4 regions of the Halomonas sp. 11-S5 genome follow, and region 1 is predicted to be linked to each of the others. Evidence: predicted binding sites of a transcription regulator. Region 1 holds the regulator's gene; each other region holds the start of a gene.
The links. The regulator FNR, encoded in region 1, switches genes on or off when oxygen is low (the NO sensors DNR and NnrR bind a similar motif). The targets are predictions, from matches to a motif close to TTGATNTANATCAA.
Positions count from the first base shown of each region.

Region 1 (2,200 bases):
CCGGATCCGGGCCGAGGAACTGCCGCCACCGGGGGAGCAGCTGGCCATCCTCGACACCGCCCTCGCGATGCTTGCCGGTGCCGGCTACGTGCACATCGGCATGGAACTCTTCGCCCGCCCCGAGGATCCGCTGGCCACGGCCCAGGCCCGGGGCCTGATGTCGCGCAGCCTGAGTGGCTACAGCGCGCTTCCCGCCGGCGACCACCTGGGCCTGGGCGTGAGTGCGCTCAGCCGGCTGGGCGGCATCGCCGCCCGCAACCCCATGGCCCTGGGCGACTACGAGGCGCGACTCGATGCCGGTCGCCTGCCGGTGGAGCGGGGCCTGCGACTGACCGATGACGACCGCCTGCGAGCCCGCGCCATCGAGCGCCTGATGTGCGACATGCGCCTGGACCTGGCCGTGCTCGGGCAGGCGTTCGACCTGGATGCCGGAGCACACCTGAACGAGGCCCTGGCCCGGCTGGCGCCGGCCGAACGGGACGGCCTGGTGAGGCGGCGCGGTCAGTGTCTCGAGGTCACGCCGGCGGGGCGGCTGCTGGTCCACCGCCTGGCCGCGGCCTTCGATGCCCGTGCCGCCTGACCGGCACGGCGCATGGCATCTCGCGCTCACGCGGGGGAGTACCTCCTAAGGGAGGCTTTGCCGGTGGACGACAATCCTCCATACTGTGACGAGAGTCATCATTCATGGAGGAGAGCATGCCCGACACCGCGACCGGTAGGTGCCGTTCATTGCTGAACGAGACCCGCTGCCAGACGTGCAGCCTGAGCTCGCTCTGCCTGCCCCTGGCGCTCGAGGTTCAGGACATGGACCAGTTCGACGCCATCATCCGGCGTCGGGCGCCGCTCAAGAAGGGCGAGTCGCTGTTCCGCCAAGGCAGCTCCTTCACCAGCGTCTTCGCGGTGCGCTCCGGCAGCCTCAAGCAGGTGACCACCGAGGGCAGCGGCGAGGACCAACTCACCAACTTCTACCTGCCCAGCGAACTGGTGGGACTCGACGGCATCGCCGAGGAACGCTACCCCGGCACGGTCGTGGCCCTGGAGACCACCACGGTGTGCGAGATTCCCTTCGACCGTCTCGACGCCCTCTCCGAGTCGCTGCCCGAGCTTCGGGGCCAGCTCTACCGCAGCATGAGCAAGGAGATGCGCGACGATCGCCGCATGATGCGGCTGCTCTCACGCAAGACCGCCGACCAGCGCCTGGCCAGCTTCTTCACCAGCCTCTCCGACCGCTTCCGCCGTCGCGGCTACTCCCCCTACAGCTTCCGGCTCTCCATGTCCCGAGCCGACATCGGCAATTACCTGGGACTGGCCGTGGAGACCGTCAGCCGCATCCTGGGCCGTTTCCAGTCACAAGGACTGGTGGCCGTTTCCGGCCGCGAGGTCAACATCCTCGACCTGGCGGCGCTGATCGAAGTGGCCGAGGAGGAGGGCGCGCACTAAAGCTCGAAGCTCGAAGCTCGAAGCTCGAAGCTCGAAGCTCGAAGCTCGAAGCTCGAAGCTCGAAGCTCGAAGCTCGAAGCTCGAAGCTCGAAGGCAGCCTGAATCGAATCGCCCCCGTGACCTTGTCACGGGGGCGATTCGATTGTCTTGCCGCTTACGGCTTAAAGCTTACAGCTCCTGATGGATATCGATGCGGTCGGCCTGCCTCTGCGCCTGCTTCTCCTCGAGGCCGGCGAAGTCGAAGAGCTCGCGGTCGGCCAGCTGCGAGGGCGCTACGTTGGTGACCGCCTTGAACATGCTCTCGAGACGGCCGGGATGCGTCGTCTCCCACTCGGCCAGCATCTCCTTGACCACCTGGCGCTGCAGGTTGGGCTGAGAGCCGCAGAGGTTGCAGGGAATGATCGGGAAGTCCATCAGCCGAGCGAACTCGGCGATGTCCGCCTCGCGGCAGTAGGCGAGCGGGCGGATGACCATGTTGCGGCCATCGTCGGAGAGCAGCTTGGGCGGCATCGCCTTGAGGCTGCCGCCGAAGAACATATTGAGAAACAGCGTCTCGAGGATGTCCTCGCGGTGGTGGCCCAGCGCCACCTTGGTGGCACCGATCTCCTCCGCGAAGCCGTAGAGCGAGCCCCGCCGCAGCCGCGAGCAGAGCGCGCAGGTGGTCTTGCCCTCGGGGGTCTTCTCCTTGACCACCGAGTAGGTGTCACGCTCGAGGATATGGTACTCGACGCCGATGCCCTCCAGGTAGGCCGGCAGCACG
Region 1 covers NZ_JARANW010000002.1:67,092-69,291, forward strand. Annotated here, with positions in the region: gene hemN (oxygen-independent coproporphyrinogen III oxidase) at 1-580, shown strand, start outside; gene fnr (fumarate/nitrate reduction transcriptional regulator Fnr) at 697-1,440, shown strand; gene ttcA (tRNA 2-thiocytidine(32) synthetase TtcA) at 1,609-2,200, opposite strand, start outside.

Region 2 (2,200 bases), on a different contig from region 1:
TCCATCGTGCGCGAGATCTGCGAGCGCCACGGCACCCTCCTGGCCATCGACAGCCGCCAGGGGGAGGGCACCCGGATCAGCCTGCTGTTGCCCTATGTTTTAGAGTGAGGGGCCTGAGCGGCCGGTGGGGCCGGGTCCTCGATCTTCAGCAGCTGGATCAGCCCGGCACGCTGCGGGCCGAGCAGGTCGGCCAGGGTGTAGTGGTCGAGCACGGCAAGAAAGGCGGCAAGTGCCTCGGCCAGGATCGGCTTGAGCCGACAGGCGGGGGTGATGATGCACTCGTTGTCGTCGCCGAAGCACTCCACCAGGGCCAGGTCACGCTCGGTGTCGCGTACCAGCTCGCCCAGCGGGATCGTCTCCGGGGCGCGCTTGAGCAGCAGGCCGCCGTTCTTGCCACGAATGGAGATGATGTAGCCGCGGTGGTTGAGGTCCTGCACCACCTTCATCAGGTGGTTGCGGGAGATCTCGAAGCGTTCGGCGATCTCGGTGATGGTCGAGCGCTGCTCGCCCTTGACGGCCAGGTAGATCAGCACGCGCAGCGAATAGTCGGTGAATCGGGTCAGGTGCATGGGTGTCCCGGCGCGTCGGACGCCTCGCAAGGCGTGGTAAGAAAACAAATAATTCTAACATCATGCCTGTCAGGTTTGATTCGTGACTGTGGCATTCGGTCGCGTGGCGACCGTTGGCGTACGATTGGCATGGCTATCCCTAAGATGTAATTTATATGCATGTTATGGTTCGTTGCCAGTGATGCAGGTCAAGCCGCCGGCACCCGCCGGCCTGACCGGCGTTCCGCCTGGTCGCTGTTCTTTCCGCTCGCCGCCCCGCCGGCTGGCGCTGCCCCTGGCCGACCTCCCGGCGCTGTGGGGCGCCTGCTACCTCGACTTGATCTGGGTCAGCTACCCCTTGAAGGGTACCGACGCGCCTGGTCATGGCTGGCATAATTCGCCCATGCGGTGGCGGCACCGGCCGCCGCCTTACGGTTCCAGAGGCTCGATTCGATCATGCAAGACACCCTGCCGTTCATCCGCTCCCTGGTCGAGAAATACGACCGCCCGGGGCCGCGCTATACCTCCTATCCCACGGCGCCGCAGTTCCAGGCGGCCTTCGCCGAGGACGACTATCGTGCCGCCGCCTCTCGCAGCAACCGGGCCGCGGCGCCCAAGCCGCTGTCGGCCTATGTGCACATCCCGTTCTGCGAGAGCCTCTGCTACTACTGCGCCTGCAACAAGATCATCACCCACAACCGCGAGCGAGCCGCGGAGTACCTCGCCTGGCTCAAGCGCGAGGTCGAGCTCCAGGGGGCGCTGTTCGATGATTCGCGGCGCATGACCCAGCTGCATCTGGGCGGTGGCACCCCCACCTACTTGAGCAATGACCAGCTCGGCGAGCTGATGACGGCGCTGGATGCCGCCTTCCACTTCGCCGCGCCCGAGGCGCGGGAATTCTCCCTGGAGGTGGACCCGCGCACCGTGACCCCCGAGCAGATCCACGAGCTCCATGCCCTGGGGTTCAACCGCCTGAGCTTCGGCGTGCAGGACTTCGACGCCAGGGTCCAGGAGGCGGTCAACCGCGTCCAGAGCGAGGCCCAGGTGGTGGAACTGGTGAGCGCGGCCCGCGAGGCCGGCTTCCAGTCGGTGAGCGTCGACCTGATCTACGGTCTGCCGCTGCAGACCGTAGCGAGCTTCGATGCCACCCTGGACAAGATCATCAGACTGCGCCCGGACCGCATCGCCGCCTACAGCTATGCCCACCTGCCAGAGCTGTTCAAGGCCCAGCGGCTGATTCGCCCCGAGGACATGCCGCCGCCGGAGCGCAAGATCGAGCTGCTGGAGCTGACCATCCGTCGCCTCACCGAGGCCGGCTATGCCTATATCGGCATGGACCATTTCGCTTTGCCCGAGGACGAGCTCTCGCTGGCGAAGGAGAACGGCACCCTGCAGCGCAACTTCCAGGGCTACTCGACGCATGCCGACTGCGACCTGATCGGCCTGGGGAATACCGCCATTGGCAAGGTGGGCGACAGCTACAGCCAGAACGTCAAGGAGACGGCTCAGTATCAGGCGCGCCTCGAGGCGGGACGGCTGCCGGTGATGCGCGGTTACCGCCTGAACGCCGATGACCTGCTGCGACGCGATGTGATCAACGCCCTGATGTGCCATGGCCGCATCGACTTCGCCGCGATCGAGGCGGATCACGA
Region 2 covers NZ_JARANW010000004.1:91,868-94,067, forward strand. Annotated here, with positions in the region: gene OP497_RS04740 (HAMP domain-containing sensor histidine kinase) at 1-108, shown strand, start outside; gene OP497_RS04745 (Rrf2 family transcriptional regulator) at 93-569, opposite strand; gene hemN (oxygen-independent coproporphyrinogen III oxidase) at 1,005-2,200, shown strand, end outside.
Region 2: the regulator FNR is predicted to act here: its motif matches at 886-899, upstream of hemN (oxygen-independent coproporphyrinogen III oxidase).

Region 3 (2,200 bases), on a different contig from region 1:
CTACGCCCTGGGCATGAACGCCGGCCTCGGCAACTTCGGCGTCACCACCATGCAGATCCTGATCCCGCTGGTGATGACCGTGGGCATCTTCGGCGCCCTGGGCGGCGAGCCAATGGAGCTGCAGAAGGCCAGCGGCACCCTGATCGGGCGTATCGAGGCGGGCACCGATACCTGGATCCAGAACGCCGCTTTCATCTGGCTGATCTTCCTGATCCCACTGGCCTTTGCCGGCTGGTTCGGCATGAACAATATCCGCGCCATCACGCCCAACCCCGGCTCTCCCCTGCAGGCCTTCGGCAAGATCCTGGGCCTCTATGCGGTGGGCCTCCTGACCTCGATCCTCGGCGTGGTGGCGCTGGGCTGGCTCAACATGTGGCTCGCCCTGCCACTGACCATCGTGCTGACCCTGTTCCTGCTGCGCCTGATCCCGGGTGACATCAAGCCGAACATCCAGAAGCAGTTCGCGATCTTCTCCAACAAGCATACCTGGGCGATGACGGTGCTCTACATTGCCACCTTCGGCTCCTTCATCGGCTTCTCCGCGGCGCTGCCGCTCTCGATCAGCGTCATCTTCGGCAACATGATGGAGGTGGCCGCCGACGGCACCATCACTCGGGTGGCCAACCCGGAGGCCCCCAGCGCCCTCACCTGGGCCTGGATGGGTCCCTTCGTCGGCGCGCTGATCCGCCCGGTGGGCGGCTGGATCTCCGACAAGGTGGGCGGTGCCATCGTCACCCAGGCGATCTCCGTGGTGATGGTGCTGGCCTCCGCCGCCGTGGGCTACGTGATGATGCTGGCCTACAACGCCACCGACCCCAACCAGTACTTCTGGATGTTCCTGGTACTGTTCATCGCGCTGTTCGCCGCCAGCGGCATCGGCAACGGCTCCACCTTCCGCAGCATCGGCTTCATCTTCGACCTGCAGCAGAAGGGCCCGGTGCTCGGCTGGACCTCCGCCGTGGCCGCCTACGGCGCCTTCATCGCCCCGCGGGTGATGGGCGAGCAGATCAAGGCCGGCACCCCGGAGATGGCCATGTATGGCTTCGCGGTCTTCTACGCACTCTGCCTGGTCGTCAACTGGTGGTTCTATCTGCGCAAGAACGCCTACGTAAAGAACCCCTGATGGTCACTGCCGGGTCCGAGGGGCCCGGCAGTGACCTGCCACCGCAGGCGCTGCCTACCAAGGGGTAGCGGATAGACACATCGGGGGTACTGGCGGCAGACGCTTGATGCATATCAAGGGCAATCGACAGGCTACCGCCACACTGGACAGCACCATTCATGCTTGCCTGAGGGGAATACCATGAAACATCTCGAGGGGGTGACCCCACCCCAGCAATACCGGGCCCTGGGACTCAGCACCCTGGCCTTTACCACCTGCTTCGCGGTGTGGACGATCTTTTCCATTATCGGGATCCAGATCAAGCAGGACCTGGGGCTCAACGAGACCCAGTTCGGCATCCTGGTCGCCACGCCGATACTGACCGGCTCCATCAGCCGCATCTTCCTGGGCATCTGGACCGAGCAGTTCGGCGGCCGCCGCGTGTTCAGCCTGCTGATGCTGATCACCGCGGTCTGCGTCTTCATGCTCTCCTACGTCCAAACCTATGCCATGTTCCTGGTCGCGGCGCTCGGCGTGGGCCTGGCCGGGGGCTCCTTCATCGTCGGCATCGCCTACACCTCCTACTGGTTCGAGAAGGAGAAGCAGGGCACCGCACTGGGCATCTTCGGTGCCGGCAACGCCGGTGCGGCGGTGACCAACTTCGGCGCGCCCTTCTTGCTGCTGGCGCTGGGCTGGGAGCAGACCGCGGTGGTCTACGCCATCGTGCTGACCGTGGTCGCCGTGGGCTTCTGGGTCTTCTCCAAAGAGGATCCACTGACCCGCGCCCGGCGCGGCCAAGGCGGCAAGGGCTCCTCTGCCCGCGAACAGCTGGAGCCGCTCAGGCACCTGCAGGTGTGGCGCTTCGCCCTCTACTACTTCTTCGTGTTCGGCGCCTTCGTCGCCTTGGCCTCTTACCTGCCGCGCTACTACGTCGGCGCCTACGATGTCAGCATCGCCGTAGCCGGCAGCCTGGCGGCCCTCTACACCCTGCCGGCCAGCGTGTTTCGCGCCCTGGGCGGGTGGATGTCCGACCGCTATGGCGCCCGGTCGATCATGTATATGACCTTCATCGCCTCGCTGTTGTGCCTGTTCCTGCTG
Region 3 covers NZ_JARANW010000004.1:167,696-169,895, reverse strand. Annotated here, with positions in the region: gene OP497_RS05095 (antiporter) at 1-1,123, shown strand, start outside; gene OP497_RS05090 (nitrate/nitrite transporter) at 1,304-2,200, shown strand, end outside.
Region 3: the regulator FNR is predicted to act here: its motif matches at 1,227-1,240, upstream of OP497_RS05090 (nitrate/nitrite transporter).

Region 4 (2,200 bases), on a different contig from region 1:
CAAGCCGAGCAGCTCTACCGCGACGGTCGCCTGGAGTTCGAGTTCCAGCGCACCCTCTCGCGGCTCCAGGAGATGCAGTCCCACGACTACCTGGCACTGCCGCACAAGCCTTGACCCGGCCTGGCTTCTCCGGGGGTCTTAAGCCGTAAGCTTGAAGCTGGAAGAAAAACCTTGAGCCAAATGCCATCGGTAGCATGCTGGCTTCGAGCTTGCGTGCGGCATTGCCTTGACGATGACGGCTCGTGTAGAATGCGCGCTCGATCGACTGTTGCCTCGCCCTTAGGGAGCAGGCAACCAAGAAAAATAGGGATGGTTCCATGCCGGACGCCCGGCGGCAGAACCCAATACATCAAATGGTGATTCATCCATGAAGACGTTCACTGCCAAACCGCAGTCCGTCCAGCGCGACTGGTTCGTCGTCGATGCTACGGACAAGACGCTCGGCCGTCTGGCCACCGAGATCGCTCGTCGCCTGCGCGGGAAGCACAAGCCGGAATACACCCCGCATGTTGATGGCGGCGACTACATCGTCGTGATCAATGCCGAGAAGGTCCAGGTCACCGGCAACAAGGCCCGCGCCAAGACCTACTACCGCCATACCGGCTACCCGGGTGGCCTGCGCTCCATGAATTTCGAGAAGATGATCGCCCACGCACCAGAGCGTGTCATCGAGTCGGCCGTCAAGGGCATGTTGCCGAAGGGTCCCCTGGGTCGTGCCATGTATACCAAGCTGAAGGTCTACGCCGGCACCGAGCATCCGCACGCTGCCCAGCAGCCGCAAGCACTGAACATCTGAGGGAATCTTCGCCATGACACAGCAGTATTACGGTACCGGGCGCCGCAAGACCTCTACCGCCCGCGTTTTCATGAAGCCGGGCACCGGCAAGATCACCGTCAACAGCCATGAGCTGGACCAGTATTTCGGCCGCGTCACTGGTCGCATGGTGGTTCGCCAGCCGCTCGAGCTGACCGAGACCCTCGGTCAGTTCGACGTCTACGTCACTGTCAAGGGTGGTGGTGGTTCGTCCCAGGCGGGCGCCATCCGTCACGGCATCACCCGTGCCCTGTTGGACTACAATGAGGACTTCCGCGGCCAGCTGCGCGAAGCGGGCTATGTCACCCGTGACGCCCGTCAGGTCGAGCGCAAGAAGATCGGCCTGCGCAAGGCGCGTCGTCGCCCGCAGTTCTCCAAGCGCTGATACGCCTCGTATCGCCGCACGAAAACGCCCAGGTCCAGCGACCTGGGCGTTTTTTGTTCTGGATCAAGAATTTGTCGTCAGGTTTCCCGCTTGCTAAGGGAACCTTTCCTTGTGCGGGGCGACACGATTTTTTACCATACACTGCATTTGGTATCCGTGGTCGCGGGGGATTCACTGCTCGTGATGGAACAACGGGTAAGCTGATGGGAGAAACCTGAAAATGGCAGATAACGGCGTAAACAAGGGTCGGCGCCGTTTCCTCGTAGGTGCCACCACCGTCGTGGGTGCGGTGGGTGCCGTCGGGGTTGCGGTCCCCTTTGTGGCTTCCTGGCAGCCGAGTGCCAGGGCAAAAGCGGCGGGTGCCCCCGTCCAGGCCGACGTGTCGAAGCTCGAACCCGGGCAGCGCATGACCGTCGAGTGGCGGGGCAAGCCGGTATGGATCCTCAATCGCTCTCCGGAGATGATCGAGCGTACCAAGTCTATCGAGGCCGACCGGCTGGTTGACCCACAGTCCGAAGTGCCCCAGCAGCCCGCCTACATCGAGGGTCTGCTGCGCTCCATCAAGCCGGAAATCGGCGTGATCGTCGGCATCTGCACTCACCTGGGCTGCTCACCGCTGTTCAAGCCCGAGCCGGATGCCGAAGGGGTCGGCGTGGATGACTGGCCGGGTGGCTTCTTCTGCCCCTGTCACGGTTCGCGCTTCGATCTGGCCGGTCGGGTGTTCCGCAACGTGCCGGCACCGGCCAACCTCGAAGTGCCGCCTTACCGTTTCGACAGCGATGTGCTGATCACTGTCGGCGAAGATGAGGAGACTGCCTGATGGCTAACCCTAACAAGGTCAAGGCGGAGCGCGGCTTGATGCGCTGGGTCGATGACCGCTTCCCGGCCACCCAGATGTGGCAGGACCACATGGCACAGTATTACGCGCCGAAGAACTTCAACTTCTGGTATTTCTTCGGTTCGCTGGCGCTACTGGCGCTAGTCAACCAGATCCTCACCGG
Region 4 covers NZ_JARANW010000003.1:199,903-202,102, forward strand. Annotated here, with positions in the region: gene zapE (cell division protein ZapE) at 1-114, shown strand, start outside; gene rplM (50S ribosomal protein L13) at 368-796, shown strand; gene rpsI (30S ribosomal protein S9) at 810-1,199, shown strand; gene petA (ubiquinol-cytochrome c reductase iron-sulfur subunit) at 1,420-2,019, shown strand; gene OP497_RS04005 (cytochrome bc complex cytochrome b subunit) at 2,019-2,200, shown strand, end outside.
Region 4: the regulator FNR is predicted to act here: its motif matches at 1,253-1,266, upstream of petA (ubiquinol-cytochrome c reductase iron-sulfur subunit).